Regions from separate parts of the Dorea formicigenerans genome, predicted to be linked through region 3. Evidence: riboswitches for the same ligand, from Rfam matches in the RefSeq annotation. Region 3 holds a riboswitch; each other region holds the start of a gene.
What was found. A riboswitch is a leader RNA that binds a small molecule or an ion and turns the genes downstream of it on or off. The one in region 3 is predicted to bind cobalamin.
Positions count from the first base shown of each region.

Region 1 (9,399 bases), 250 kb from region 3:
TTTCGCAACTTCTACGACTTCCTCATCTTCCATCTCTACTACACACTCTGATAATTTTGCTAATAATTCTTCTTTAGATGCCATACTATAAATCCTCCATAATCTAAATTTTTATTTTGTTAGAAAATACCTCATAGCCCGCAAGCTGTTTTTTCCTGACATTCTCATCTCTTGACGTGTTTTATCTTGATACATTTTAACATTAATTACACATATCTTCAAATTGAGCACTTCCATATATTCGTACAGACATTTATCCATTCTATATGTCATCCATCAGATAACGAATCGCCCAAGCCGGCACTTCCGGAATCTCATCCAAAACTTCACTATCATATATAAATGCCACTGGATACTCCGGTTTTTTTCTCGGATAAACACCCATTCCATCTGTAAAATACAGCATTCCATTCAAGTTCGTAAGTTCTCCATTTTTTCGAAGTTCTTCTATATACTCAAATGCCGGTCTGAAATCAGTTCCTCCCCGGCCATAAAGTGTCAAATCTTCCATCACCTGCTCCAGTTCTTTCTCTGATGTAATCTTCACATCCTTCTGAACCAACGCATCACACTGGATCAGATGGAAATTCACTCTGTCTTCGCTTTTCTGCCCACTTTTTAATATCTGGTACGTTTTTTCCAGAAATCTCCGAAGTTTTTCTTCCTCCACTGACCCTGAAGTATCAATCACAGTCACAAATGTTTTCACTACCCGGACATCCTTGTACTCCAACGGCTCGACCAGCGGCATATTTCCATACAGTTGCATTCCATAAGTATAGAAATTATAATCAAATTCCTCATCATTGATCTTCATACGTTCCCCAAGCCTGGTGAACTTTCTTAAGAATGCACTGTAGTCCTGCTTCTTTCTGTTCGCAAGCTTTAAATTCACCAAAAAATCACCGGTTTCACCACTCCGGCTTTTCATAAATGTCTCAAGATCCACCTGAATCTTTTTCGCAGCCTGCTTCCACAGCTCTTCCAATTTTTGATTTGAGAACATGACCTCCCGGTTCTGATTCACCTGCCCTGATTTCACCTGGATTACATCATTCCTGTTTTTTGTTTCGGGATACCAGAAGCTATGGTCATCCCGACGGAAAATTTTCTCCAGCCAGTCTATTTCTGACTCTTTTGTCTTTTTCAGATATCCATAAATCTTTTCCGCATTCATAAGTCCCACATTTTTCCGGATGCGGTCAAGTTCGCGCTTTTCATCTGCCCCGGCACTAATGTCTGCAAAGTCCAGTTTCCAGCTTTCGATGATATATTCTGTTGCCATATCGCATGCAAGATCCCATTTTCTTTGCTCGATCTGTGGATTTACAAAGAAATGTCTGAATATTCCATGCACGACTAAATGCAAATACATTCTGCTGACGAAACCTTTCTCTTTCTGATATGCTCTCAGTACGTATTCCGGATTATAGTAAAGATTTTTTCCATCTGTTCCCATACCATATGAACGATTACACATACATTTAGAGGGACTCTCCGTCAGCATCCGAATTGCCGGTTCCAGAAACCTCATATTGACCAACGTTCTCTGTCCGCTAAAGTTCAGAACTTCTGAAGCCACTTTTATTATTTCCACACACATAAATATTACACCTGATCAAGCCCCAGATTTTGAATCTGATCCATAAGATTTTTCTGTCTCTCGTAGAACATCAAATTCTTATTATGTTTAAAATACTCCCGACATCCATACTGACTGATAAATCTGGCCGTATATTCATTTTCCGTAAGTTCTGTCACAAGTACAAGAATCTCCTGTCCTTCTTCAAACACATCTTCACAAAAGTAAAATGAGTTGGACAGACACCCCGATGCTTTTCTTGTCTGCTCTTGAAAGCTTTCTGTCAACTGGGCAAAATAATCTCTGAGAATTACAAAATCTCTTTCATCCGGAGTCCGTATGCCTGCTTTTTTCCGGCATTCTTCCAGATAAACAAGCACACGGTCATCTTCCCACACCTGGGCACGGGATAAATTACCGGCACGTTTTTTCTGTTTTTCTTGTTCCATTAAACATTCTTTTTGTTGTTCGATACAAGAAACAAGGTCTCGGCCTTTTTCCACATCTGCTTTTATCTTTTTCAGGCAATCCCCAAATACAAACAATGCATTTTGCATCTCCATTGTCTCTTTAACAGTATCCGTAATTCCATCCATCAAAAGACCAAGGAAAGAAATCCTCTCATCAAAAGATGCTTTCATCGCCCTCTGTCTTACTTGCTCTGATGGAATGCCAAATAAGATACGGTCCACCTGATAATCATTTTTATATTTTTTGAACAAATCATAATAAATTGCAAAGTCACGGGCAATCTGCTCATCCTGCACGTACTGGCTGATCAGATTCAGATCCACAGGCAGATTCTTCTTTTCACTCAGACACATGATCTGACTTAAATCTTCCCAGCCTCTTGCTGTCACAAAATGCTTTCCATCCACTGTATTTTCCACGGAATAAAATGCATCTTTCTTCAGATCCAGATAGGTCAGGATTGCCGGGTGCATCCCCTGCTCATAAGCATATGTTTTCCAGACACTATAATCAGGCTCTACATCCATTCTCTTTACGCGGTCCCAGGACGCAATATCGAATTCCCTCACAGAATGATTGTATTCTGGCGGATTCCCTGCAGTTACGATAATCCAGCCCTCAGGCACTTTGTGCTGTCCAAATGTCTTGTACTGTAAGAACTGAAGCATCGCCGGCGCCAAAGTCTCAGATACACAATTGATCTCATCTAGAAAAAGAATTCCTTCACATATTCCCGTGTCCTCCATCACTTCATAAACCGCTGCAATAATCTCACTCATCGTATACTCAGATACCTGAAATTTTTCTCCGCCATACTCCTTTTCTACAATGTATGGAAGTCCCAGTGCACTCTGCCTTGTGTGATGTGTCATCGTGTAAGACACAAGTGCTACTCCAAGTTCCTGCGCAACCTGCTCCATAATTGCAGTTTTACCGATTCCCGGCGCTCCCATCAAAAATACCGGACGCTGCTTTTCTGTCGGAATTATATATCTGCCTTTTTCATCCTTTTCCAGGTACAATTTTACCGCATGTTCAATCTGCTCTTTTGCTTCCCTAATATTCATAAATATTATGACAACGCTGCCAGAAGCTGATCAAGCTGGCTGCCCGTCTCCTCCTTCTTATCCTCATTTTGGATTTCATCCTGATAATTCAACAGCATGCTGCGGATCTCCATATCGGATTTTTGCAGTGACTGATCCAGAAGTCTGTTCACTGCCTGTTCCGCCAATAAATTGTAATGAATGAAAAACTGTAATAACTTTTTATTTTCTAATAAAAGGACTTCATAGGAACTCCGGTTTTCTTTCAGATCCTTCACATAAGAATCAAGGATTTCACTTCTTACATCTCCCTGTTCTACCAGGTAATCTGCAAGTCCTGCTGCCGCCCACATTCTCCATTCTTTTGCAAATCTCGTAATCCTCATATTCGGTGCAATGATTTCTTCCATATCATAGCAAGTTGTCCACATATCCCAGTCCTGAAACACTTCTTCATCCACCGGATTTCCTTCTATATACACTCGTTTTAATGCAGAACATTGTGAAAAGATGCCTTTGCCAAACTCTGTCACCCGTTTTGGGAAATGAAGTTCTTTTAAATTCGTACACCGGTAAAACACCTTGCGTTCTACCACCTCCAGTCCTTTTGGCAAATGTACTTTCTCCAGACTGACACAAGTCACAAAAGCACCTTCTTCAATTCGCTTCACACTCTCCGGTAAATCCACCTGTTCCAGTGCCGCGCACCCGGAAAATGCATGAGCCCCAATCACTTCTGTATCATGCGGCAGTATTACTTCCCGCAGTTTTCCACAATCATTAAATGTATCATGCGGAATCTCCACCAGATGTTCTGGAAACTTCGCTTTTTTTAACATCCTGCAATAACGGAATGCACTGTGCCCAAGTTTCTGCAAATTCTCCGGTAATTCTATATATTCCAGAGGTGTTCCGCTGAAAGCATAAATGTCGATTGTTTTTATGCTTTCCGGTAAATGTATCTTTTTGATTCCACTCCCCTGAAAGGCATGCTTTCCAATTCGTTCCACTGAATCTGGCAAATGCACTTCCTGCACTTCCATGCAATACTCAAAAGCACTGTCTGCGATGATCTGGATACCATCCGGCACTTCTACAAATGCGTCAGCTCCAAGATATTTTATAAGCGTATCTCCTTCTATCTGAAGATTTTGATCTACGCTTCCAGATTCCATTACACTTTTTAATACTTCCCGTGCATTTTCACTTTTCAACGCTTTCGTATTCAGTCGTTCCAGCGCTTTCCAGCCTTCTTCTATTTCCTCCAATTCCACATCGTCTGAATCAATATTGTTGACCAGAATTACATCTGCATGTTCAATCTGGTCTACATAAAATTCTCCCAGTCCGGAGGCATATGCCTCCACCATGCCAATGTCTACAACGGTAACATTCGGTCCGATCACCATCTCAAGATGTTCCTTCTCTTTTAGCTGCGTACATACTTTCACGACATCGGACAGTTTTCCAAATCCAGATGCTTCTATAAAAATTCTGTCCGGGCAATCTTCCATGGCAATCCGGCGCATCTTTTCTTCAAACTCAAGTGCCATCCCACAGCAAATACAGCCCTCACCGATTTCTTCATAGATCAAGCTGCCTTCTGCATTTTCCCGGTCAACTGCCTGTGCACCAAAATCATTTTGAATTACCGCAGTCTTTCCCTTTACCTGTTCTATACATTGATTTAAGAATGTTGTTTTTCCGGATCCCCGAAATCCAGATATGATCTGAACAACCATGTCCTGTTTATCTACCTCCATCAGATTAGTTTTCTGATTTTATATCTTTTTATTCAAATTTGGCAGATTATCTTTCCGACACATTTTACTCAAAGTTCTTAGGATCTAATGGCCATTTTCCATACTTTCTTGCTGCATTCATAAACGCTTCAATATTCTCCAATTTTACCTGACCGGAAAGATCACATCCAGAGGCAAGAATATAACCATTCGGTGAATCCCATGCTTTCTGCAAACACCTCTTTACAGCTGCATCCATTTCTTCCTTTGTTCCCTGAATAAAATAGTCGACCGGTGCCACATTTCCAAGAATCGGCATCTTCTGCCCTGCTGTATTTTTTACATGCTCCAAATCAACGACATTGTCCACACTGATCATATCACTTCCTGCATCTGCCATGTCATCAATTGTTTTGGTCGTATCCCCACATATATGATAGCAGACCATTCCTCCTGCATCATGAATTGCCTGATTTACTTTTTTTGCATACGGAAGCACAAACTCCTGATACTGACTCTTTCTCAAGATTGTGCCAGAAGCGAGTGGATCACATTGTAGGATCAATACCCCTTCTTGAATGAACTCTTTATAAATATCGATAAGACAATCTGTTGTAAACTGCACAAGTCTGTGAACCTTTTCTGGTGATTTCCTCATGGCACGGAACAGCTTCTCTGCTGGATAACAGCTTGTGGCAGCTGTATATGGTCCAGTAATCAGAACCCCGACCGGTACTTCATCACCAATTTCTTCTTTTACAATGTGGCATGCCTCCAGACAATGTCTTAGGTGCGGATCATTTTCTTTTTTCAGACGTTCCGGATCCAGCTTGTCAATATCATCCAAACTTTCAAGCGGATACGTTGCGATTGCAGGTGTCTGAAACTCCGGATCATTGGTCGTTCCCCCAAGCCCAACTCCTACCATGTGAAGCCCGTATTCAATGACTGCAAGGTCATTACCAAATCTTTTGTACGCTTCAATCTGACACTTTGCCTCATTCTCCGGTGAGCTTCTTTTCTCGCGATGAGTCATCCCACATACATCGCCTGACATAGATACTATGACCGGCATTGCAAGCATTCGATCCATCGATTGTCCTGTCATAAAAGCATTCAGTCTTTGATTCGGTGTCATCTGGTCTAATTCGTGCATAAATCTCCTCCTCGTATTATACATGCAAACAATAAGTTTCTCAATATTCCCCCTGGATTTTATACACTATAACTTCTATCACTGTCATGAACGATCAGTATAAAATATTTTTCCACTAAAAAAGGCAGGGAAAATAAAACGAAGTGTCTGTTCTTTTCCCTACCGAAAATCCCAATTCCTATATAGCAGGTTTCCTGGCTTGATTTCATCCTCTGCTTTCCTCTTCCCGGCTTATATTACTGCTGTTCTGTTGCAGATATAAATACCAGTGACTTCGTTGAAGCTTCGTCCATCTTACAGTAGAATAGGCTGCCCTGTATTCTCACCAGATTCCCTTTTAAATGTCAAATCCATCACTAATATAGTCTTCTGCATCCAGTATAATTATTAAGCACGCTTATTTCAAATAAATAATATTGATATATCTACCCAATTATCGTTTTTTCAAATAAAATACACTCAGTCTTCATGGAATTCCTAAAAAGAATAAACTCATAAAAACCAAGTGTACATAATTAAGAATGGCTCTACATTCCTACTTGCGAAACTATATACTTATTTTTTTCTTAATGCTTTCTTTTTCTCAAGATTTGTGACAACCATGCAGCAGCTTGCATCACCTGTGATGTTTACTGTTGTACGTCCCATATCAAAGATACGATCCACTCCGGCTACAAGAGCGATTCCATCTACTGGAAGTCCTACAGATGTAAGTACCATTGCCAGCATAACCATTCCAGATCCCGGCACACCTGCTGTTCCGATAGATGCCAGTGTTGCTGTCAGGATAATCGTCAGCATCTGTGGAAGTGTCAGGTTGATTCCATAACAGGACGCGATAAAGATTGCACATACTCCCTGATAAATTGCAGTTCCATCCATGTTAATTGTTGCTCCAAGCGGAAGCACAAATGAAGTCACTTCTTTTGATGCTCCCATGTTCTCTACACACTCCATATTGATTGGAAGTGTTCCTACGGAAGAAGCACTGGAAAATGCAAACATCATTGCCGGAAGCATTCCTTTAAAGAATGCGATCGGACTCATACCGCCCATTGTCTTTACTGCTAATGAATATACAACAACTGCATGTATAATGTAGCAGACATACGCTGCTAAAAGCACCATTGCCAGTGAACCGATGATCATCGGACCATTTACTGCAATAACCGGGCACAACAGACAGAATACTCCGATTGGAGATAATCTTAAGATCATCTCCATACATTTCATAAACATATCATTCAAATCATTACACCCCTGGATCAAACGTGGATTTTTCTCCGGTCCAATCAGAATAATCGCAAATCCGAACAATACTGACATCACAATTACCTGAAGCATATTGGACTCAGACATCGGTGCAATAAAATTGGATGGGAAAATATTCACAATTGTATCCATAAATGATACCGACTCTGCTGCTTCATAAGTCAAGTCTGTTGTTGCAACGACCGGGAACATTCCTTTGAACAGATTTCCTCCAATCAATCCAAATGTGATTGCAAATGCGGTTGTACACATATAGTATACAACGGTCTTTAAACCAATTGCTCCTACTTTTTTAATATCCTGCATGGAAATAATCCCACACATAATGGAGAATAATACGATTGGAACTACGATGAACTTTACAAGGTTCAGGAAAATTGTTCCAAACGGCTTAATGTAACTCTCTGCAAATTCTGCATGACTCTGCATCAGAAGTCCTACTACAATTGCAAGAATCAATGCGATAAAAATCTGCATTGCCAAAGACATTTTTTTCTTTTGTTTCATGATTTTAACCTCTCTTTACTTGATTTCATTTCCACGTTATATTTTACCCCAAAAAAGCACTGTCATAAGACAATGCCTATTCTCTGATATAAAATTATATCATACCTTATTCTGATTCATCAACCAGTTTTTTGCAAGTTCATGTGGAAAATTATGCATTTTTTGATTTGTTGGGGACGTAGCAAACTTTCAAAATACTACGTCCCCAACTGCGAAACACGGTGTCCCTTTTTTGCCTCAAAATATCATTTTTGCATTTTTGTCGCTTCATTTGCACAAATTACATATTTTAATCTTCCAGAATACCTTTCGGAAGCTTTCCTAACTGCGCACCACGACCGTATTTTCTTGCCGCATAGATAAATGCCTCCACATTTCTTTTCGGTGTACCAATCGGGAGCTGACATCCTGTATTCAAAATGTAACCTTTTGGATTATCTCCACATTTTCTCAGGCAGTCTTTACATACCTCAATGACATCATCAATCGATCCATCTTTCATCACTTCGATCGGCGGAACGTTTCCGGCAAAGCGCATCCGGTCACCCACCTCACGCTTAGCAACCTCCAAATCCTCGCAATTATCGATACTGAATGAAAATAGACCTGCATCTGCAAGATCACTCTAAATAGGGCTTGTCTTACCACAAATATGAGCTCCCGGTCTTGATCCCATAATTTTCTCTGTTCCATCAATCAGTTTTTTAATATAAGGAAGCGAAAATTCATCAAATTGCTTCTTACTAATTACATCCATACAGGTTACCGGATCGGAAAAATTCGTTCCGACCGATCCGAACTCATGGTAAAATGCTTCAAACCATTTTAAAGAACAGACAACTGTCAAATCAAGCAATTTGTGAAGCATTTCCGGATTCTTTCTCGTATCGCGAAGAACCTTTTCAACTGGCCTGACTGCTATAGCTGTTGAAATCGGACCTGCCACACTCGTTGTCATACTAACATCCGGGAAACGTTCTTTCAATCTCTTGGCACTTTCCAAAATCGGTGCAAGAACTGGATTTTTATAAGGATCCGTCACTTCCAATTTGTCGAAATCCGCATAATCCTGCAACACATGATGTTCAATATAATCAATTCCATGTTCAGGAACCCCTAACTTTGAACCAAGCGCAACGCCAATTGTGCGAAGACCTAATCCAACATTAAAGCTATCCAGACCAAATTCTTCTTTTCTTCGTCTGATTACTTCGCTTTTCACTTCAAAGTCTTTCGCAAATTGTGATGTTGTAAATCCAAAAATATCTGCCATAGCCGGATCAGGTGCCTGTAATGTATACGGGATATGATCTACCTCTTTCCCCTCGTTATAGGCCTTGATACGCTCCGCCGCAGTCATCTCAACCTTCTGCTCGCTCATTAATTTCTTTAATTCCGTATAATCCATAACTTCCTCCCTTTCTTGAATTGGGAACATAGTAAAACTCAAAAAAACTACGCCTCAATCTTTCAATATGGTGTCCATTTTACACGACATATGTTGTATGCAATGACTCTTTGTTTGTCATTCCAAAATCTTCTTCTGTCATTACACCTCCTTTTTCAATAATCAAAAATTGGTCATCCCATTTCCCAGACACTAATTTTTCTAATATAATATTA
Region 1 is NZ_CP102279.1:2,167,812-2,177,210, forward strand. It holds gene NQ560_RS10600 (corrinoid protein) at 1-84, opposite strand, end outside; gene NQ560_RS10605 (vWA domain-containing protein) at 263-1,582, opposite strand; gene NQ560_RS10610 (ATP-binding protein) at 1,609-3,120, opposite strand; gene NQ560_RS10615 (leucine-rich repeat protein) at 3,126-4,862, opposite strand; gene NQ560_RS10620 (uroporphyrinogen decarboxylase family protein) at 4,927-5,997, opposite strand; cobalamin riboswitch at 6,165-6,374, opposite strand; gene NQ560_RS10625 (dicarboxylate/amino acid:cation symporter) at 6,553-7,776, opposite strand; partial or broken gene NQ560_RS10630 (uroporphyrinogen decarboxylase family protein) at 8,066-9,214, opposite strand; gene NQ560_RS10635 (DUF1638 domain-containing protein) at 9,264-9,399, opposite strand, start outside.
Region 1: another riboswitch for cobalamin. It lies ahead of NQ560_RS10620 (uroporphyrinogen decarboxylase family protein); the one in region 3 lies ahead of NQ560_RS11710 (sirohydrochlorin cobaltochelatase).

Region 2 (11,485 bases), 270 kb from region 3:
TTCAATAGTTCTGCAGCTTGTCGTTCCAACACAGATAACTCTGTGACCGGAATCTTTTGCGCGGTTGATCTTCTCAGCTGCTTCTTCGTCCACCTGATAGAACTCAGAATGCATATGATGATCTGTAATCTCATCTACCTTTACAGGACGGAATGTTCCAAGTCCTACATGAAGTGTCACTCTCGCAATGTCAATGCCTTTTTCTTCTATCTCTTTTAATAATTCCGGTGTAAAATGAAGTCCCGCTGTCGGTGCCGCTGCGGATCCGGTATGCTTTGCATAAACAGTCTGATAACGATTCTTATCTTCCAACTGATGTGTAATATACGGAGGCAGCGGCATCTGTCCGAGCTGGTCTAAAATCTCTTCAAAAATTCCTTCATATTCAAACTTCACCAGACGATTTCCTTCTTCTACGATTCCAACGACCTCTCCAACAAGAAGACCTTCTCCAAATACGATTCTTGTTCCAACTTTTGCCTTCTTACCGGGCTTTACCAGTGTCTCCCAGATATTATTCTCTTTTCTCTTTAATAATAAAATCTCAATCTTTGCTCCGGTTCCTTCCTTCGCTCCAATCAGTCTTGCCGGAATAACCTTGGTATCATTGATGACAAGACAGTCTCCTTCTTTCAGATATCCTGTAATTTCTTTAAATATATGATGTGAAGTAGCTCCCGTCTCCTTGTCAAGGACAAGAAGTCTGGAACTGGAACGATCCTCAAGCGGATCCTGCGCGATTAATTCCTCTGGCAGATCATAATAAAAGTCCTGACGTTTCATGATTATAAATCCCCTTCCTGTATGTTTTCTTCTATATTATCTTCTACTTCTTCTTTGTTTTCTTTTATTTCTGTTACATTTTCACCTGTAGTCCCGGTTGTTTTTTCAGATTCAGCTTGTGTAAACTCCTTTTTCACTTGCCCGGCATCACTCACGAAACTATATCCTCCATCTGGCACAGCTCTATACGGTTGTCCTGGCTGTGACTGACTCTGCACTTGCACATTTTCCTGTACATAATTCTGTGTCTGCACTGGTTCTCGCGGCTGTACAGACATCTGCGGTCCTGCCGCACTCTGATACTCTGGATACATTTTCACTTTTTTCTCATAGACAACTCTTGTGTCGCAGAGCATATCGTGAAAGCCCCGTTTTTCCTTATCAATTCCCACAATAATATATCCAATCCAGATAGATATTCCACATAAGAATCTTCCGACAGTCTCCCGGTATAACACATCCACAAATGAAAGCTTTTCATTTCTGTCAGCAGGTACTACTCTAAGATTCATCAGTCGTTTCCCAATCGTCGTTCCAGTACACCATGTCAATAAAGCAAAATACATGACTTTGAAAATATACAGCACAATATCTTTTAATGAATAATGAAACAATACATTTTCATCCAATATTGTACCACTGATCAGCGCTCCGATTCCAATCCATGCAAGACGCACAACGAGAAGTCCAATTGCCACAATGACGCTGTCTATCACATATGCTGCTAAACGCACCCAGAACCCGGCATAATTCTCATTACTGTAACTGTTCTGCATAATACATCAGCACCCCGCTTTCCTTCTCTTCGGCAGTTTCCTTTAATATCTGTGCCTCAGATTTTGGAACAAGCTTTTCTGCTTTACTAAATATTGCTGCCAATATGCTTTCCTCACTGCTCGGTGTATAGAACTCGTCTACTCCAAGCTCCGAAGCCATCTGATTCATTACATCCTGGTAAGTTGCGATCTCATCAATAAGCCCATTCGCTTTTGCCTGTTTTGCAGTGTAAGTGCGTCCGTCTGCCAGTGCTTTTACCTGGTCTGCCGACATATCTCTTCCGTCCGCAACAATATTTACGAACTCCTGATAACACTCATCGACCTGTGACTGGTAAATTGCGACCTGCTCGTCTGTCAGCTTGGAACTGTCCTTGTTCACACCACTCGTAATACTGACATAACGAATTCCAAGTTTCTCATAAAGTCCGCTCATATCATACCCTGACATAATGACACCGATAGATCCTGTAACCGTATTCTTATTCGCATAAATCTTATCTCCGGTTACAGACGTCATGTACCCGCCAGAAGCTGCATAATGCGCCATATAAGTCCAGATTGGACGGCCTGTCGTCTCTTTATATTCTATCAGCTTGTCATGAAGTTCTTCCGACTCATAGACCGCTCCGCCTGGAGAATCCACATACAGCAGAATCCCTTTATTATCTGAATCGTCCATAAGATTGTCAATATAATCCATCGTTGTATTGTGCTGATATCCAGACGATGTATCCAGTACACTGCTCTGCGTCTGCTCCTGAATCGTCCCCACTACATTCACAACTCCAATATAATCATCTGCCGGCGGATCAAATTCCAGTTCTCCAGCCAGCATCGTTGTCACATCTTCTGCCATTGTATTTGCAGATAAAGTATTCGTCAATACGCTTGTAACACCTGTCACAATAAATACAGCCCCAGCCACAACCAGACCGATTATCTGTTTGTTCTTCATCTTTTTTTCTCCTTTAAGTTCTAAATCTCCATAGCTTTTTTATTGTAACATATGAAGGATTGTTTTTCAAAAAATAATACATTTAACGCGTAGTAAACCTCGAATTTACTACGCGTCCTGCTATTTTGCTAACTTTATTAATTCTTCGATTCTTTTATTACATTCTCCCACCGGCACATCTGTTACAATAACTCTCTTACACTTTTTCATCACTTCAACTGCTCTTGCAAATGTCTCATCACTAATCTGCCGGAATGGTTCTTCTGTAATCACTTCCACTGCCAGAAGTCTTGCAAGCTGATAGTCAATATCATTCTTGTAGAGGATTCCTGCTGCAAATGGAATGTGTTCTTTCTGTAACTGTCGATAAATTGGGATTCCGCTTCCTCCGGACGAAATTACAAATACCTCTGGTTCTCCTTCTATCTTCGGAAGCTCTATGCTTCCAAATACCGGATCAAAAGAACCATTGTCAATTTCATAAAGACTGCGGATTGTATCTTCCTTAAATACCTCTTCTGGCTTTCCATAATGTGCAATGGTATCTCCCTTCACACAGATAATCTTATCCGACACTTTCTGTGCAAGATCAATCTCATGCAGCGACATAATGACTGTAATATGCTTTTTTCTTGCCATACGTTCCAATATTGCAAGTAATTCTAATTTATATCGTACATCTAAAAAAGATGTCGGCTCATCCAGCACAATAATCTCCGGTTCCTGACAAATTGCTCTTGCAAGAAGAACTCTCTGTTTTTGTCCATCACTAATAGCGTTAAAATCGCGGTTTCCCAGATCTTCTGCATGAACTGCCTTCATTGCCTCATCTACGATTTGTTCATCTTCCGGCGTCAGTATTCCAAGCCGCCCTGTATATGGGTAACGTCCTGTTGCCACAATTTCATGACAGGTCATAAGCTCCGTTTTGATACGTTCTGTCAAAACAACAGCCATATTGGAAGAAAGTTCTTTATAAGACATTTCCTGAAGCGACGTGTCATCGAAGAACACCTTTCCTCCAATTAATTTCAATTGTTTTGTAATACTCTTTAAAATTGTAGATTTACCGGATCCATTTGGTCCAATGAGCGTTACAATTTCACCTTTATCAATACCAATATTAATGTCATGGATCAGTGTCTTTCCCTGGTATCCAACAGCCATATCATCCATTTTGAAATAATAATCTACCATGTTACATTCTTCCTTTCTCGCGCTTCACCATCATATAGATGACAATCGGTGCACCAAGTATCGATGTGACTGTACTGATATTCAGCTCCACCGGTGCCAGTGCCATACGAGCGATCAGATCACAGATCATACAGAATACAGCCCCTATAAAAAATGTACCCGGTATCACCACAATCGGTTTTGATGTTCCGAACGCTTTTCTCGTAAGAAATGGAACTGCAATTCCCACAAAAGAAATTGGTCCGGCAAATGCAGTCACACACGCAGAAAGAATACTTGACAGTAATATAATAACAACTCGGAATACTTTAATATTCACTCCCATACTCTGTGCATATGCTTCTCCAAGCTGATATGCACTGATTGGTTTTGACAGTAAAAATGTACACACTGCCGCAATTCCAACTACAACTACAGCTACTTTTATATTTCCCCAGCTCATACCGGAAAAACTTCCCTGTGACCAGCCATGAAGATTTACAATATCAGAATCATCTGCAAATGTCACCACAAAATCTGTAATTGCGGAACAGATATATCCAATCATGATTCCTCCTACCAAAAGGGATGCCATATGATGAATCTTCTTTGACATCAAAAGAATGAATCCCGTCGATATCAACGAACCAATGAATGCTGCCACTACTAATGTGTAAGATGAAAAATGTCCTACATATTTTAAAAATACAATCATAGTCAGTGCGACAGCCATCTTCGCTCCGGAAGAAATTCCAAGTACAAACGGTCCTGCGATCGGATTTGAGAAAAATGTCTGTAATAAGAAACCGGACAGAGACAATGCTCCGCCCAGTAATGCTGCCATGAGGATACGCGGCAGACGTATCTTCCATATGATACTGTACTCTACCGCCTCTCCATCATGTAAAAATAATATTCTCAAAATCTTCGGCACAGAAATATGTACATTTCCCGTATTAATATTCAGCACTGTAATGACAAAAAATGCTGCGATCATACACACAAATACAAATGTATATCTGAATCTTTTTCTGAAATTTTCAGTATGAAAACTTAACTGTTCCTGCTTTGTTTCCTTATTTTGCATATTTCTCCACCAGTTTCTTTTATTTTTTGATCTTTATTTCATCTTTTCAAGAAATGTCATCTGACTGGCATCACCCTCTGTCAGCATCAGATGAATATCTGAAATCAGTTCTCCAACTGTGTCTGTCGCCTGATATAAGTTTTTACCAGTATACCATACATTTCCATCTTTGACAGCTTTAAACTCTGCAAACAGATTGCTCTTAGCTTCCAGATCACCAAGACTACTCACCTGTCCGTCAATGGTTCCGTTGTAAATAAGATAATCTGCATCTACTGCCGTTGCATAAAATTCTTCCATCGTAAGTTTTACAGATGGCGCATTCCCCTCAGAATTCTTCAGATCCTTGAACACATATCTTCCACCGGCAATCTCAATCATAGTCGGAATGTAGTCATCGGATTTGCGGACAACCACAGAACCGTCTGTATTGATGTAAAAATATGCCACTGTCTTCTCTGTATTCTTAAAATCCTTCAGATCTTCGATTACCTTGGCCTGGTCATCAAAAAATGCTTCTGCCTCTTTTTCTTTATTCAACATTGCTCCATAGACTTTAATCCACTCTGTTCTTCCAAGTGGATGTGACTCATAACTGGAATAATCTACAAATACTGGGATATCAAGGTCTTCAATCATCTCCTGCACCTTCGGTGAATGAAGGATCATCGTAGATTCTACTGCCAGTTTGCAATCTCCATCTACAATCTTCTCATAATCCGGTTCACTGTATTTTCCTGCAAATGTCATGGCTCCGGATTCCATTGCTTTCTTCGCACTTTCTATATACCAGCCGGAAGCCTCTAAACCAGAAAATTTCACAGTATCCATTGCATCTAATGCATCAAATAATGACATGATTGCTGTAGCAGCCATATAAATATTCTGAACCGGCTGATGGATGACAACAATATCACTGTCCAGTCCCTCCGGAGCCTCTTTGCCTTCCGGAACGATCAGATACTGCCGTCCCTCATGAACATCAATCAGCTTATATCCATCTTTGTAATAAAATACATCGAATTCCTGCGCATATGTCAGATTCATCGCAGACTCATACGTCAGCCCGTCAATTTGAGGGGCTTCTGCTTTTTTTGAATCATCACTCTTCTCTGAAGAAGTCTCAGTCTTCTGAGCCGCGCTATCCACACTATTCTTACCGCTTTTCACTGAGTTGCATCCTGCAATACTCGTTATAGTCATCGCAATCGCAACGCCAATACATAATTTTCTCTTTATCCATTTATTCATTATTTTGTCAACTCCGCATAAATTTCCTCTGCTTTATCTTCACAGCCAAAGATTGCTCCATAGACTTTCAGCCATTCAGCCTGTGCAAGTTCATCTTCTTCATCGATGGAGCGATCAATAAATACCGGAATATTTAAAGTATCATATTTGCTTAAAATTTCTTTCATTGTATTCAACTGATCTTCCAGAGTCTCTTGTGTCTCTGAATCCTCTTTCGGAAGAATCTCAGTATCCATCACTGTCAGATTACATTCATCTTTTATCAGTTTTTTATAATCAGGCTCGTCATATTTTCCAATACTGTCTACGGATTTATCCTTTAAAGCATTTTTAATTATTTCATTTGTGCAATCCTTCTCTTCACTAGCCACGGCTTTGACCTGATTTAATGCTCCAAGCTGCTCTAGTTTATCTAAAATCACATCTGACGCAACATAGGTCTTATCTGTCGGCTGCTGGATCACAATTGTTTCTTTATCCAATCCTACCGGAATCTCAACACCTTCCGGAACAATCAGATATTTCACAATATTGTTCATATACAGCTCGGATTTATCTTCCTGTTCTGACTGATTTTGGGAAGCTTCACTTGCACCGTCTTCTGTCTGTTCTTCCTCTTTTTTGCTCTGATCTGTAGTCTTTGTTTCAACACGGCCACTCTGAGTCATTTCTGTGGACTGTTGTACTTCCCCAGATTCGTCTTCCTGATTTTCTCTTGGTGTGCCAGACGCCAGATCAATCTCTAATAATTTAATTCCCTGCTCGTATTCATATATTTTAAAATACTGTGCATGGTTTAATTCTATCTCGCCCTGATATTCCAGTCCGATGATACTTGGTGCTTCCTGATCCAATTTCTTACTCTCAGAAGCCATTCCAGCTCCGATAACAGAACTTCCTTCTGCTGCCTGCGCACCTGCAAGATATACAAAAATGCTATATGTAATCTCATGCGCCTGAGACATTGCCGTTGTCATACCGATAATCTTATTATTCTTATTCAGTTCTACCGGAATCTCAAATGTTGTAGAGCCTCCCTGTGATACCGGTAAATATTTACTTCCATTTGCTTTTACATACTGATAATGTGAACTGCTAAATGCAATTGTCGCATATGCCTGGCCACCGGAAATTCTAATCTGTGAACAGGTAATACTAACCTTTCCAGTTCCGCCGGACCATAAAAAGCCATCTGGACTGTATACACCATCGGCCAGTTTTGTAGAAGTATTCACACGACCTGTAGAACCATTTGTATTGGAATCATACTTATTATCAGAACCATTCTGTCCAGAATTATTATTGGAACCGCTGTTATTAGTATTTCCGCCATTGTTACCTGAGCCACTATTATTGCCGTTATTTCCATTGTTGTTGGAGCCACCATTATTTCCGTTGTTGCCATTATCACCAGAATTGCTCTGATCTTCTCCGGCATCTACAGTGTTGGTGTTGAAGTTAAAGGTGATTGTACGATCATACCAATAATACTGCTGATCTTTTCTTGATTTTGCATATGCTGATATTTTTATTGGTACGTTCAACGCTGAAACTGGGATTTTATATGTGTACTTTCCATTTACTTCTACATATGGAATGAATCTTTCTTCATTTGCCTTTTCTGCTTCTGCTGCAGTTCCCATATATAATTTCTTATAGCTTGTTCCGCCTAATGTAATAATTGCTTCCATTCCTTCTGCTTTCTTCGTTAAAGTAGCAGCAACAACATTAAACATACTACTATTAGTTTCAACTTTATATGGACTATCATTTTTGTTCGGATCAAATTCATAATCTCCATTTTCTATTTCTTGAAACTCCATTTTTTCCGAACTAATAGTAATTTTTCGATCATACCAATGATATTGTTGATCTTTTCTTGATTTTGCATATGCTGATATTTTTATTGGTGTGTTCAATGCTGAAACTGGGATTTTATATGTGTACTTTCCATTTACTTCTATATATGGAATAAAACTTTCTTCATTTGCCTTTTCTGCTTCTGCTGCAGTTCCCATGTATAATTTCTTATAACTCGTTCCACTTAATGTAATAACTGCTTCCATCCCTTTTGATGTACTTGTTAATACACAATCTACTATATTAAACATTCCTGAATTAGATGTCGCTTCAACCTTGTAGCTTGCCCCATCAATCAGCTCAACTGTCTTATGTCCCGCTGCCACTTCTTTGCTTTGAACTTCTCCAGCACTGAGCAAATTCGCTCCTGCCACTTCATTTACTGATGTGGCAAGCTCTGGAAAATGAGCTTCTGCTGGCATATCCAAAAACAAATCTTTCTCTGAATACCACTCATTTTTTTCTGTCAGATGTGGTACGAACTGAAGTTTCTGCCCTAAATATTCAGCCTCAGTCTCAAATACAAAATCATATCCGCCAAGATTATTTTTCTCACCTTTTACTTCCGGTGTTTTTTCTGAATCTTCTTTTTTTCCGATATAAATCTTGTCATAGTTCTCATCTTTTGTAGATACTGTTACCTGAATCTTTCCATTCACAACAACCGCTTCCACTTTTTCTGCCTTAAACTCAGGAACAGCCGCTTCCTGCTCCGGTGATTCTTTTTCCTGATTTTTCTTATCGTTCTTCTCTACATTTGATGTAATATTCTGATTACCATTCTCCTGTACATTTTCCTGATTTGTATTATCAGACACCGGTTCTTCTTTAACCGGAACATTATCCTGAGTATCTTTTACTTCTGCCTGCTCATTCTTACCTATTTCTTCCTTCGAATTCTCCGCAGAATTACTCTTCTCATTTGTCTCACTATCTTCCTGTGCTATATTTTCATCTTGTTTTATTTCAACATTCTGAATCTGATCTGTCTCGCTGTTTTCTTCCGCATGCAGAACTGTTGTTGGTGTAACAGACATAGACACCGCCATAAACAGTGCTAAAAATCTCTTAGAATTTCTCTTCATCTCTTCCTTCTCCTTATTCTATTTCATCTTAGTTGTTTGGGACTTTTTAAGAAATATTTACACGAAAATAAAAAACCTTCTACCTGCAATAGCAAAAGATTTCCTGTTCCTTATGTATTTCGGCACAATCAATTACTCGTGATCTGGAATTTCTATTTCCCGTACCAACGGTCGGCAGGTTTCCTGACTTGTAAATCTTACATAGAATCTCCTTCCCAGTCTCCCAGTGGATGTCTAACACAACCTCAGATTCTGTGCTAACACACAATCTATGTATTCACTCACAGTGACGAGTTCGTACAGGTCTTGCACCTGTTTCCCTTTTACCTGTCTTCTAAAAACAGCACCGAACGTTCTTCATAATTTTCCATAACAAATATAACATTTAGACTTGAGAAAGTCAATGAAACCGGGGTTTTATTACAATTCATTATACTTCAATGACATGCTTAAAAAGCTTCCACAGGATTTCTCCCATAGAAGCTTCTTTTTCAATTTATACGCCAAATTCCTCATACAATTTCTTACGATATTCCAAATCCTCCAACGCCTTAATACTATCTTCCTGACGATTCTGCTTTGAAAGCTTCATTAATAAATTAGCAAGCCGTTCTTCCCCTATACGTTCTCCTTCTTTTCTTCCTTCCTCTCTTCCTTCTATTCTTCCTTCTATTCTTCCTTCCTCTCTTCCTCGTATTCTCCCTTCTCTTAAACCTCGCTCTATTGCCTCTTCTTTTACCAGTCTTTCTCTTTCTTCCATCTTCATATACTCGACCTCCACACTTGTACTTGTTTTTATCTCCTGTATACTCTCATGCAGACGGCGAAGTCTTTCATCACATTCCTCTGGAAGTCCATGTTCATTACTCTCAGTAATATAATGAAGAAAATCCACTAATTCTTTCGATACTTCATCTCCATTTTCCCCTTTTGTACTGAGAAATAATTTTGTAACCTCATCTCCAAGTAATAAATCCGGCTGTTCCTTGCAGCGACTTTCAAACGTATAGCAATACTTCTTCATTCCATATGGATCATAGTCACAAATTACAATAATAAACAGCGGTTTTAGCTTATCAAAACCTTTTTCACCGCTTTTCAACATTGGTGCGTCCATCAATGCCTGATAGAATCTGGTTCGTTTTGGAATATTTCCTTCCTTCCGATTCTGCATCTCTACATCAAAAACGCGACCATCTTCAGATTCTGCGACAAAATCCATTCGGATTCCACGTTTTCCCGGAATATTGTGAATAACCTTCTGACCTTCTTTCCACTTGAGGCTTTTTAATCGCAAACCAGTAGATAATTCGATAATTGTCTTGCAATTTTCCAGTTCCGCGGTTGCCACATCAAATAGAAAATCGTCCGTGAGATTCATCTCCTTTAATGGCTTCCATCTGTCTTCCTGCATGATTAAGTTTTCGGTTCTCTCCATACACTTTTCTCCTTGTATTATACCATTTATAGTTATTTTTTCAAACATGGAATATCGGACGAATCTGTCCGTATGATCAGAGCAGAACTGCTCTTAAATTAACTTGATCTTTTTCGAATGTTTGAAGTGGGTATATCATAACATATTCAACATCTTCTATACAATCAATTAATCCTTAATCTTTCCTTAAATCTGTAGAACTTTTTATAAATGTAATTTTTACATGCCGTTTTGTTTCATTAGATATACAGATGTAAATAGATTTATAAATTCGTCTGCTTTACCAAGAAAGGACAGCCATGTGTTTTTTCACATCGGCTGTCCTTTTGACATTTCACAAATATGCTGTTAAACAAAAGCCAGTGACTACAATAGCTTTACTTCTTTAAAAATCCCATGATTCAGCTGATAGCCAACATTCTTAATACACATCTGTCCGGCAAAATGTGCTTTTCCGATCATATGAATGCAGGCCTGTGCATATCCGATTGGCTCTTCTAACTGATGGTCCACAAACTTCGCTTTTTCTGTTCCAATAAGAGCAAGCGTCGTTTTCGGGCAGAGCAGAATCATAGTCTTATCATCGGCAAGCTGCTCTACTTTCTTCAAGAATGGGTACGTAAAATTCACCGTAACAGCTTCCATCATCTTCGGTCCCAGAATATTCACTCCGCCAGAAGAATCTGCATAGCTGATCAAATCTCCCCCGTACTCTTTCACCAGTTCCATATATTTCAAAATCTGATCTCCCAGTTTCCAGAAGACCTTTTCCATCACTTCCGGTTTTTTTCGCATTCCCTTGAACACATATCTTGCATCGATCAGCACATTGAGAATTGTAAATGGTCCTGCCACTTCGAATACAACATGTTCTCCTTCTTCACGAAGTTTTTTACATGCAAGAAGAGTCTCTTGAATTCGTCCTTTCGTGAAATCCATGTCCGGCAGATTTAATATTTCTTCTACATCTGTACAGACATATCCTCCAGCTCTCGGACCTGCAATCTCATTTCCAAGATTTATAATTCCTCCCATAGCCTCTGCCTCTAATGTATGGCAAAATGGAAGTTC
Region 2 is NZ_CP102279.1:2,152,566-2,164,050, forward strand. It holds gene queA (tRNA preQ1(34) S-adenosylmethionine ribosyltransferase-isomerase QueA) at 1-783, opposite strand, end outside; gene NQ560_RS10550 (RDD family protein) at 786-1,559, opposite strand; gene sppA (signal peptide peptidase SppA) at 1,540-2,517, opposite strand; gene NQ560_RS10560 (ABC transporter ATP-binding protein) at 2,638-3,714, opposite strand; gene NQ560_RS10565 (FecCD family ABC transporter permease) at 3,716-4,780, opposite strand; gene NQ560_RS10570 (ABC transporter substrate-binding protein) at 4,814-6,031, opposite strand; gene NQ560_RS10575 (TroA family protein) at 6,031-8,976, opposite strand; cobalamin riboswitch at 9,133-9,342, opposite strand; gene NQ560_RS10580 (Rpn family recombination-promoting nuclease/putative transposase) at 9,473-10,414, opposite strand; gene NQ560_RS10585 (methylcobamide--CoM methyltransferase) at 10,781-11,485, opposite strand, start outside.
Region 2: another riboswitch for cobalamin. It lies ahead of NQ560_RS10575 (TroA family protein); the one in region 3 lies ahead of NQ560_RS11710 (sirohydrochlorin cobaltochelatase).

Region 3 (11,485 bases):
AACGAAATAAATGGAAGCAGACGGCAGATCAGGATTGTATTCTTTCCATATCGTTCAAAAAATGTATCAATCTGAGCCAGTCCGCTCTTGCTTGTAAGTTTCTCTGCCACATCACGTCCCAGAATTCTTGCAATGTAGAAACATACAGCCGCTCCTGCCATAGCACTTGTCCAGGAAAGGATTGCTCCCTGCCACCATCCAAACAGATTCGCATTTGAGAATGTGAGCAAAAATGCCGGAAGCGGTGCTGCAATGGACTGAAAGATCATCAGTAAAAATGAGATTACAGCCGCATATGCTCCATAAGATGCCACAAAATCACGTACAACCGTAAAGTCTCCGCTTGCAAACATGGCAAATACCTTGTTCATCATTTTATTGACACCTGGGACTAAAAAATACACAGCGACTGCTGCAATCACTGCGATTAATAATACAACTTTCCCCAGCCAGTTCTTTTTCTCTTTCATATCTTTAAAATTCCCCTCTGAAATATGTAATGTCTGTTCATTTTATCAACAACTTTCTAACACGTCAAATTTATAATCTTTAACAACTCTATGTTATAAATCAGTTACGTTAATAGTACCTTTTTGTACTATTCTCGTCCAATTGTTTTTATTAATATTTTCTATTAATCATTTGTTCTATCTATATATTCCTATAATAGAAAAAGTATGTTTTATTATTTTTTCATATAAAGTTCTGATAAAAATACAGAAACCTCTATCACGCTTTCTTTTTATTGCATGATAGAGGTTTCCAATTACATACTATTCATTTCACATTTTGTTACAAAATAAAGATTATTACTGTACCAATTCCGGATTGGACACACTGACTTTATGGTCATACCATTTACCCTTTGTTCCAACCAATGCCAGATCAAATTCATCGTCCAGTGTCGGTACCGGTACGTCAAAGGAATATACTTCCTCTGGCGCGGAACCATCAGAATAAGTAATCTCTGTTGTCTCTGACGGATCAATAAGATCTGCCCCGTCTTTCTGTGCATCTTCTGCTGAGCCTAAGAATAACTGTACGATATTTTTAGAATTCAATGTAATATGTACTGTCATCTTACCATCTTTAACAGTCAGCGTTGCTTTTCCGTCATTATAGTCCGGATTCTCGTGGAACATACCGCTGTCTGTATTAAAATCTACCTTATAAGTTCCATCTTCCAGCTCAGGCTCCTTCGCATCTTTGCTGTCAGTCTTTGCTTCTGACGCATCATCTTTGGAAGCTTCTGTTTTTGTGTCATCTTTCTTATCCGTATTACTTCCGCATCCGGCAAGCATTGTCATTGCCATACTGGCGGAAAGTAATAAAACTAATAATTTCTTTTTTAACATGTCCATTCTCTCTTTTCTAATTATTTTTCTTTATAATTGTACTCTGAAAATCTGACCTGTCAACTATTTAGCTTCAATTGCAGCTTTTGTATGTGCTACATAAATCTGCTGAATTGCATCAATCTCTCCAAGACCTGCAATCTGTGATTCTACACTGTCAAATGCTTTTGACGCTTCAAACTGGCTCTTCCATGAATCATCATCGTCTCCTGCCATATCATTGTTCGCATGATCTCCTGCAACAACCATCAGTGGACGAAGGATTACTTTCTTATATCCGGCCTCTTTGATTTTCTCAATGACTGCCTGACACTCTGTATCTTCCGGCTCACCTTCTACAGTTCCGATAAATACATTCTTATATCCAAGCTGCTCCATCTGTGTCTGCATCTGATCATAACTTACATTTGCAACGTGTGAAGTTCCATGTCCCATGAATACAAATGCGGTTCCATCTTCGGCTGCTGCATCAATGCTGTCATAGTTTGCTGTCTTAACTGCTTCGTCTGTGATTGCTTTTGCAACTGCTTCTTTGTCTGCATTGATAACTGTTGCATCTGCTCCAACTTCGCCGAGAAGCGGCTCAGCAATCTTTACAGATTCAAATTTATCTTTATATTTTCCCACTGTCTCTGATAACTCATCATACTCTGCACCATGCATCAGATGTGTCGGCTGAACAACAAGGTTTTTAACTCCATTGTCTACTGCACGCTCCAGTGCCTGCTCCATGTTGTCAATCTTCTCATCATCACGGGCCTGTACGTGATTGATGATGATCTGAGCTGTAAATGCTCTTCTTACTGACCAGTCTGGATTAGCAGCCTGAAGTGCTTTCTCAATTCCACCGATGTCTTTTGCGCGGCTGTCATTGAATGATGTACCGAAACTTACAACAAGAAGTTCATTCTCACCAATCTCGTCCTGATTTAACGGATCATCTTTCGAAGCGTCACCTGTATCTCTTCCGAAGTAATCAGGATCTGCGTTCTCACCTTCTACTAATTCTTTTTGGGCATCTGTTAATGCGTCCCAGGCTTCCTTAGCTTCTTTGCACTGTTCATCTGTCTTGTCAGTTCTCTCCTGAACATAGATATCATCAATCAGTTTTGCCACCTTGTCTGCTGCCACCTGATTGCTGTCCTCCTTCGTATCCTCTGTCTTTGCATCACTCTTTGCGTCAGAACTTCCTGAATTTCCTCCACATCCTGCAAGCAGAGACATACTCATAGCTGCAGTAAGTAATACGACTACCAATTTTTTCTTCATCTTTCCATCCTCCATTTTTTCTAAGATACAAAATAATTTTCCCGGAGGTTTCTTATTACATTCATATAATAAAAAATCCCTGCCATTAAAAAATGAACAGAGAGTACGCAAAACAAACTATTGACGAAATTATCTTCCTTCCGTCAAATAGCCTTTCTATGTATTTCGTACTGCCAGTTCCTCGTGGCCTGAACAAATATGTTCCTGTACTGTGAAAGGCAGGTATCCCGGCTTATTGCTCAGGCGCTCTAAAATCAGCCTTCCCGGTCTCCCAGTGGCATGTAGGATTCAAAGCTCACAAAATACGGTGACGAGTTCGTACAGGATTCACACCTGTTTCCCTTTTCATCAGCCAGATAAATAACTTTTTATAATATCTTTCTCTGACTGACACCTCACACATTTTTTATTCTTTTGTATCTTTAACTATTACTTTTACAATCTAACACATCTGATAATTACTGTCAATACATCAGCCTGTCAGACTGTATTCCATATTGGTTTCTCACTTCCATTACGGTCGGGATAAAATCCGGTCGATTTCTCTAGAAGCCTCACTCTTTGTCAGTGTATGTAAGTCCATTTCCATAGAAATATTCTTCTGTTGCATAAGCCTTGTGAGAAATGCGATCTGTTTTGCGGTTATCGGTTCTTTTTTCTTCACCTTATACGCCAAGGGCTGTGGTTTAAAAACCTTCGGTTCCTTTTCCTCATAAAAATGCGCCATAGACTGATACAGTTTTGCGGTTGCCAGAGCATCATGATATGCCCGGTGCGCCGCCACATTTTCGATATGATAGTATTCGCAGAGTGCGCCAAGCTTTCTGGATGGAAGGTCTGCGTGAACAACTTTGGCAATCTTAAGTGTATCAATTCCCATATGATCATAAGTGTAACCAAGTTCTTTTGCTTTTGTCTTCACAAAGCTGAAGTCGAACTGCACATTATGTCCGATCAGCGTATCCCGTTCGCAGAATTCAAGGAACTCCGGCAATACTTCGCCGCAGTTCCCTGCTCCTTCTACCATATCATTTGTAATTCCGGTCAGTTGCGTAATCATCGGAGGTATCCCGGCCTCCGGTTCAATAAAACGAATAAAACGGTCAACAACTTTTCCTTCCCGTACTTTCAATGCACCAATCTCAATAATCTCATTGTGCTCCGGGCTAAGTCCAGTCGTCTCTATGTCAAATGCAACATATGATTTTAACATCTTACTTGTCCGTCTCTTTCTCATCCATTGCTCTTACTTTGTCATTTGCATACAATACGCCGCGCATACAGCCATTGCCTTTCACATCTGGATAACCTTCCTCATTATAACAGACTGTAATCACACAGCCATTGCGACAACCAGTACAAGTAAATTTCAAATCTGACATTTTCTCTTCCTCCCCCGCGCCTTTGCGGACTGATGCATGATTCATTTTTTTCGCTACCCACGGATTTTTTTGTGCTATGCACTTCTTCAATCCTTAATATTACTAGTATAACATTTTGTTCATTTCTTAACAATGTACATATCTACCCATTTTGTCTATATTTACAAATTATTTTTCGTATTTTTATCTAAAATAGACAATGATTTTTCTTGTTTTTAATATTATACTGTACTTTAGATAAAAAGGTTAATTATTTTAAAAGGAGAGGTAATCATGAACGAAGTATTGAATAACATTTATACTCGAAGATCTATTCGTAAATTCAAAGAGCAGGACGTTCCAAAGGATCTCGTAGATGAGATTGTCAAAGCAGGAACTTACGCTCCAAGCGGCAAGAACTTACAGACATACCGATTCTATGTAATGCAGAATGCAGATTCTATCAAGAGCCTTCAGGATGTTGTAGCAAAGGGAATGGAGAACCCTGCTTACACATTATACGGAGCAAAGGCAATTGTACTTGTTGCATGTGAGAAAGAAGCTGTCAACGGAGTCAGCGACTGCTCATGCGCAATCGAGAACATGCTTCTTGCAGCACACTCACTTGGACTTGGTGCATGCTGGATCAACCAGTTAAAATACTGTGGAGACAAAGCAGAAGTTGCTGATTACCTGGAAGGTCTTGGAATTGACAAAGACATGCAGGTTGTCGGAATGGTAGGAATGGGATATCCTGATGAAGAGCGCGAGGCTGCTAAGAGACAGGACGATCTTGTTACATATTTGAATTAGTTTTAGTTTCTTTGCATATAGAAATGGAGAGTGGTTTTATTCCACTCTCCATTTTCTTATTATCATACCATTGATATGTTTTCATTTTCTAAAATTCAAGAATGCCTCAACAATCTATAATTCCACAGATATGTTCTGCTTTTCTATTCCATGTTTTTCGGCATAACCGGTCAGGAATAATGTCAACGCTCCATCTCCCGTTACATTGCAGGCTGTTCCGAAGCTATCCTGAAGTGCGAAGATTGCAAGCATCAATGCTGTACCATCATCACCAAATCCAAGAACGCCTGTAATGAGTCCCAATGATGCCATTACCGTTCCTCCCGGAACTCCAGGGGCTCCAATGGCGAAAATCGCAAGCAGGACGCAGAACAGTACCAATGTCTGAATATCTGGTAATGTACCATATAATACCTTGGACACGATCATACAGAAAAACACTTCCGTCAATACGGATCCGCACAGATGGATATTTGCAAACAACGGTACACCAAAATCCACCATATCTTCTCTTAAAACTTTAGATTTTCTCGCACACCGAAGCGCAACTGCAAGTGTTGCGGCAGAAGACATCGTTCCAACTGCTGTAATATAAGCCGGTCCATAATGCTTTACGACTTCAATTGGATTCTTTCCAGAATAGACTCCTGCTACAACATACAGCACTGTCAGCCAGATATAATGTCCAATCATAACGATTACGACCGCACTGACAAATACCGGAAGCTGCTTTGTAATAGTTCCATCATATGATAAACAAGTGAATGTAAATGCAATAAACACTGGAAGAATTGGAATAATAATCTTTGACACAATTGCAAGTACAATATTTTGGAACTCATCTAAAATAGTAATGATCGTCTTTGCTTTTGTCCAGATTGCCGCAAGTCCGATTAAAATGGAAAATGCAAGAGCACTCATGACATTCATAATCTGCGGAATAGTCAGACCAAAAACATCTTCCGGCAATTCTTTTAAGCCTTCAATCTCTGACACAACCGGAAGATTCGGAATAATTGCATATCCAGCTCCCATAGAAAGAAGTGCTGCCAGTACGGACGACGTATATGCAACCATAAGTGCAACTCCAAGCATACGTGACGCATTATTTCCAAGCTTTGTAATAGACGGTGCAATAAATCCGATGACAATTAACGGTACTACAAAGTTAATGACCTGTCCCAGAATATTCTTTAATGGAACAACAACGCTCATTACATTTTCCGGGAAAATCTGTCCAAAAATAATTCCAATAACAATACCAATCAATAATTTCACCGGAAGACTGCTAAATATTTTTTTCATACCCTACCTCACTCATTCTTCATGCTTAATAAATTTCTTCTATGTATAAATCATTCTACTTTTATCCCAATAAAGAAATTTATTAGTTGAAAATATTATGTTTATTATACAGTTGTCAAATATGTTTTGTCTACTTTTATCTTAGAAAAAGCAATTTATTATCATAGAAAAAAGGCATATCCTTTCGGATATGCCTTAAATTCAACGTGCGCGAGAAGATTCGAACTCCCGACCTTCTGGTCCGTAGCCAGACGCTCTATCCAGCTGAGCTACGCGCACATTACTGTGTTCCGTTTCTCTTGTGTCCCTCACAGCAAAATCTATTATAGCGTAGGTCCCCCTGGTTGTCAACAAGTTTTTTCAACTTTTTCAAACTTTTTTCACTGGAATTTTTCCACTCTTTTTTCTCTCCAGCACATTTGCCACCATCGTGATTGCAAATGCACATCCCATTGCAGCAATCATAGCCACTGCAAATGCCGGGCCTTTTCCTTCATTTGCCATAAACGGAGCAAGCACTGCCGGCACATAAGCGGTTCCTTTTACATTGAACAGTCCTACGATTGCTCCACCTACAGTTGCACTTGCCAGCGCTCCGGCAAAGACAATCTTGTTTGAGAACATGAATGGATAAGACGCCTCCACAAATGTTCCAAAACAGATATTGATAATGCAGCCTGGAAGTGCTACAGCCGCCTCACCTTTCTGCTTTGGCAGAATAATGTTAGCAAGTGTGATTCCTGCAGATACCATGACAAGTCCTGTCATATCAATAGCTCCAAGGAAACTAAATCCCATTTCTTCCATTTCCAATAGTACAATCGGAAGAATTGCCGCATGGTAAACACCTCCAATAATTGCCGGCCAGATCAGAAGTCCTGCTACCGCCCCTGCAAGGAGGGCATTGTAATCAATGCACATGTTGATCAGAGAACAGATACCATTTCCAATCCATAATGCTACAGGTGCAATAAGGAATTTTCCCACCAATCCAGCTGCCAGTCCACCAAGACCTCCCGAAGCAATATTAACTGTCGTACCCGGCACATTGTGACGGAAACAGAACACACTGATATAGTAAGCAAGCACACCTGCCAGGATTCCGATGATCAGTCCTCCCAGGATTCCTCCATCCACTGCCAGAATGCCGGCTACAATACCTGCAACAACTCCCACTTCATCAAGACCGGAAACCTGCTTAGCTGCAATTGCACAAATAACGATTGGAATTGAATTTACAAGTGTATCAAATACATCTGACAGACTTCCACATCCTGGAATCTTGCTGCACGCCAGACAAAGTGCCATGGCAATAAATGCCGGAAGACTTGTCATCATAATTCCGCGGAAATTAATGCGCTTCCATATATTTCCTTCTGCTTTTGATGCTGCATTTTCCCCTGTATTACCAATGACTGGCATATATTTAATTTTCCAGTATTTTGCAAGTGCTGTCGTAAATGCAACGGCTCTTGTACGATTCGTTGTTCCTGTTGTTCCAGATGCTGACAGAACATTACATCCCATGTTCTGCGTGAGCGCGACACCACTTCCGCCCGTTCCGGCCATCGGAATCTTCGTTCTTGCGCAGGCTTCCATTGCCTGTCTGTTAGCCCCGTCCGGACTGGCACTGACAAACATTACACCGTCAATTTCACCGTCATCAATCTTCTTCGCAAGTTTTGCGTCCACCTTCGCAGCTTCTACATTAACCTCTGTTAAAGTCCCCTGAAATACTGCCTGTACTTCTGTTCCATTCCATGTATATAAAGTTGCCGGACTGTCCGGTCCCACATTATCCAGACTGCCAGATGCCAGTACATACTGTACAAATGTGATCTCCATGTCTGCTGCCTTTGTCTGTCCGCAAATTTCTTTCATCATTGCTGGCAGATTGTTCCCACCTTGTTTATATAGATTTCCACCACTGCTTCCTATAAATGCAATCTTTTTTCCCATTCCTTTATGTCCTTTCAGATCAGATCAAATCATATCACCATGCTGCCTTGCTAACATGGTAGCGTGCTAAAGTAATGAAATTAGCTTACCATTTTCGAATGCATTTGTAAAGAGGAAAATATTATGCTACTATAAATATCTGGATTATTAAAACTATTATTTTAACGCAACATGAAAAAGGAAGAAACACTATGACTAAAAAAATTGCTGTAATAAATGATTTATCCGGATTTGGCCGTTGCTCACTGACAGCCGCAATTTCCGTCATCTCAGCCATGGGAATTCAAGCCTGTCCACTTCCAACCGCAATTTTAACCGCGCAGACCGGATATCCGCACTATTACCTCGATGACTATACAGATAAAATGGATATTTACCGCCAGGAATGGTTAAAAATGGGGCAACACTTCAACGGAATCTACACCGGATTTGTTGCAAGCGAAGCACAGATCGATCAGATTTTTCATTTTATAGAGACATTTCACACTCAAGACACTTTCTTACTGGTAGATCCGGTCATGGGAGATGATGGTATCAAATATGATATGTTCACTCCCAAATTACTTGAGAAAATGAAAGCACTTGCAGAAGTTGCTGACATTATCACCCCAAATCTGACTGAGCTCTGCCTTTTGACAGATGCAAGTTACGATACAATTATGGAAATTACCGACAAAGATATACTTATAGATGTCATTGGCGAACTGGCATCAACACTTCTTCCAGTCGATAACGATTATTCAAAAGAAATTATCGTTACCGGAATTCATTTCAATAATGAGCACGGGCAAAAAATGATGGGAAATCTTTATATTTCTCAAAAATCAAGAAAACTGTTCGCTTTTCCACATGTAGGCGGAAGCTATTCCGGAACTGGTGATCTATTTGCTTCCTGTATCGCAGCAGGAAAATGCCGCGGTGACAAAATTCCAGATTTAATTCATCTCGCCGGGACATTTTTAGAACAGGCTATTAAAGACTCTGCCGAAGAAAATGTACCATATCCAGACGGCACCAATTACGAGAAATATTTGCATTTGCTAATGATGAAGTAAAATCATTATTATTTTTTCTCGGATATCACCAGCCCTAATACAGTCAATGCGGTTCCTCCTAACATAAAAGGCGTCACTTTCTCGTGAAGAATGATCACTGACATGACAATTGTAATTACTGGAATCGCATAGATGTATGCACTCGTCTTTATTGCACCGAGCATCTTGACCGCATAGTTCCAAGTTACAAAGCAGACTGCACACGCTCCAATTCCCAAATATAACAGATTTGCCAGATTTAAAGGCTTAGTATACGCACTTGAATGAAACTTTGCACCGGATCCAATTAAAATAGGTATCATAAACATCAATCCATAGAAAAATACTCTTCTTGTTGTCTGGATTACATTGTAACCAAAACCACTAATTTTTTTGATTAATATAGAATATGCTCCCCATACAAAAGAGCCTGCTACACATAATAAATCCCCGATCAGATTTACAGAAACATTCTCACCGCCGCCAAAACTAAGTAAAACGATTCCGGCAATGGCACACACAAATCCGAAAAAGAAATATTTTTGTAATTTTTCTTCTTTTAAAAAGAAATGAGCCATAATCGTCACGAACAAAGGTGCCGTCGATACGATAACACTGACATTGGATGCCTGTGTGTAAATCAGTGCGATATTTTCAAATAAATAATACAAGCAGACACCACAAAGTCCTGCTCCAACAAATATAATTTCCTGTCCTTTTTCAGTTCTTAACTTCTTTGGCCGCATCAACCACAATGTAAAATATCCAAGTAAAAATCGTGAAAACAATAAATCTACCGGTCCAAAATCTTGTAGTAATACCTTTGTCGACACAAATGTTGTTCCCCATATCAGACATGTAACGATTGCTGCTATATGCCCGGTTACTTGATGCTCTCTCTTCATGTAAATATTCCTCGCTAAATTGTATAAAAAATTTTGCAAATTATTTTTCTCTATGTTATAATGGCGTCATGCAGCGATGGTCGAGTTGGCTGATGGCATCTGCCTCGAAAGCAGAAGAACCGCAAGGTTCCGGGGGTTCAAATCCCTCTCGCTGCGTTTTCTTTTTTTAGCAATGAACTTGGACACATAATCCAAATTTATTGCTTTTTTGTTCTTTATAGTTCTATATATTTTCATCAGATTTTCTTAAGAAATTTTAGAAACATTTCCATTTTCTGACACAAGGCATTCACAATTCTCCATTATAATGAACTTATCAATTGAAGAAGACGGTAGTCGTACTTGCAGAAAAGCCAGACATGGCAAATGTACACTATGCCCTCCAAAATGTCGGCTTACTGCTCACAATCAGGTATGATTACCGGACTTCGCCTAACAACAATTAAAATTTACATAGATAAAATGTTCAAACCCTTTCAAAAAAGAACCAGCACTTTCAAAAGTGTTGGTTCTTTTTTATTCCTGTTTCTTACTGCTCTCTGAATGTAATCTCTCCTGTAGAGGCATCCATGCCATCCACAATTGCCAGTGACTCCAGATGATATCCAAGATTACGAATCACTGTTCCCCCACTCTGGAAGCCTTTCTCAATCGCGATTCCGATTCCCTCTACAGTTCCTCCTGCAGCTTTCACGATCTGGATCAATCCCTGAAGTGCACAGCCATTTGCCAGAAAATCATCGATAATCAGTACATGATCGTCCTCACTTAAGAATTTCTTTGCAACGATTACCTGATTCTTGCATTTGTGGGTAAATGACTCGACTTCTGCCGTATACATCTCGCCTTCGATATTAATACTTTTTGTTTTTTTGGCAAATACAACCGGAACCCCGAAATGCTGTGCTACAACACAGGCGATTCCGATTCCAGAGGCCTCAATAGTAAGAATCTTATTGATTGGTCTGTCCGCAAATCTTTTTTTGAATTCAGCACCCATCTGATCAAATAATTCTATATCCATCTGATGATTCAGGAAACTGTCCACCTTTAAAACATTTCCCTCTTTTACGATTCCATCTTTTACAATTCTTTCCTCTAAAAAGTTCATCACAGATTACTCCTTTGTTCCATTTCAGTTCATTTGGAAATTATTATACTCCTTTTCTTCATGAAATGCATCAAAAATTTGTTTCTGTCGCTTATTTTATAAATTTCAAAAATATTTTAGAATTTTATTCTACTTTCAATGCATTCGGATATATTTTCTTAAGCCGGCCATCATCAAACTTTTGATCCATAGTTTTCTGCCAGCTATGTGTTGCTGCTGATACAGTCTCCAATAGCCAGCCCAAAAAACTGGTACAAAAAAAGAGCCAGATTAATTCATATCCTGAGTACATATACTTCTCCTTTTCTTTCGTTTTCGTATTTGTCTGAAAATCCCCACTTCTACAAGTAGTAACTTCACATACGTCAAATCT
Region 3 is NZ_CP102279.1:2,421,743-2,433,227, forward strand. It holds gene NQ560_RS11700 (TVP38/TMEM64 family protein) at 1-470, opposite strand, end outside; gene NQ560_RS11705 (hypothetical protein) at 810-1,355, opposite strand; gene NQ560_RS11710 (sirohydrochlorin cobaltochelatase) at 1,419-2,624, opposite strand; cobalamin riboswitch at 2,825-3,037, opposite strand; gene NQ560_RS11715 (3'-5' exonuclease) at 3,139-3,837, opposite strand; gene NQ560_RS11720 (molybdopterin-binding domain-containing protein) at 3,839-4,006, opposite strand; gene NQ560_RS11725 (nitroreductase family protein) at 4,280-4,798, shown strand; gene NQ560_RS11730 (dicarboxylate/amino acid:cation symporter) at 4,913-6,103, opposite strand; tRNA gene NQ560_RS11735 (tRNA-Arg) at 6,309-6,382, opposite strand; gene NQ560_RS11740 (hypothetical protein) at 6,473-8,062, opposite strand; gene NQ560_RS11745 (pyridoxamine kinase) at 8,254-9,117, shown strand; gene NQ560_RS11750 (DMT family transporter) at 9,126-10,001, opposite strand; tRNA gene NQ560_RS11755 (tRNA-Ser) at 10,072-10,157, shown strand; gene NQ560_RS11760 (xanthine phosphoribosyltransferase) at 10,531-11,112, opposite strand; gene NQ560_RS11765 (hypothetical protein) at 11,237-11,404, opposite strand.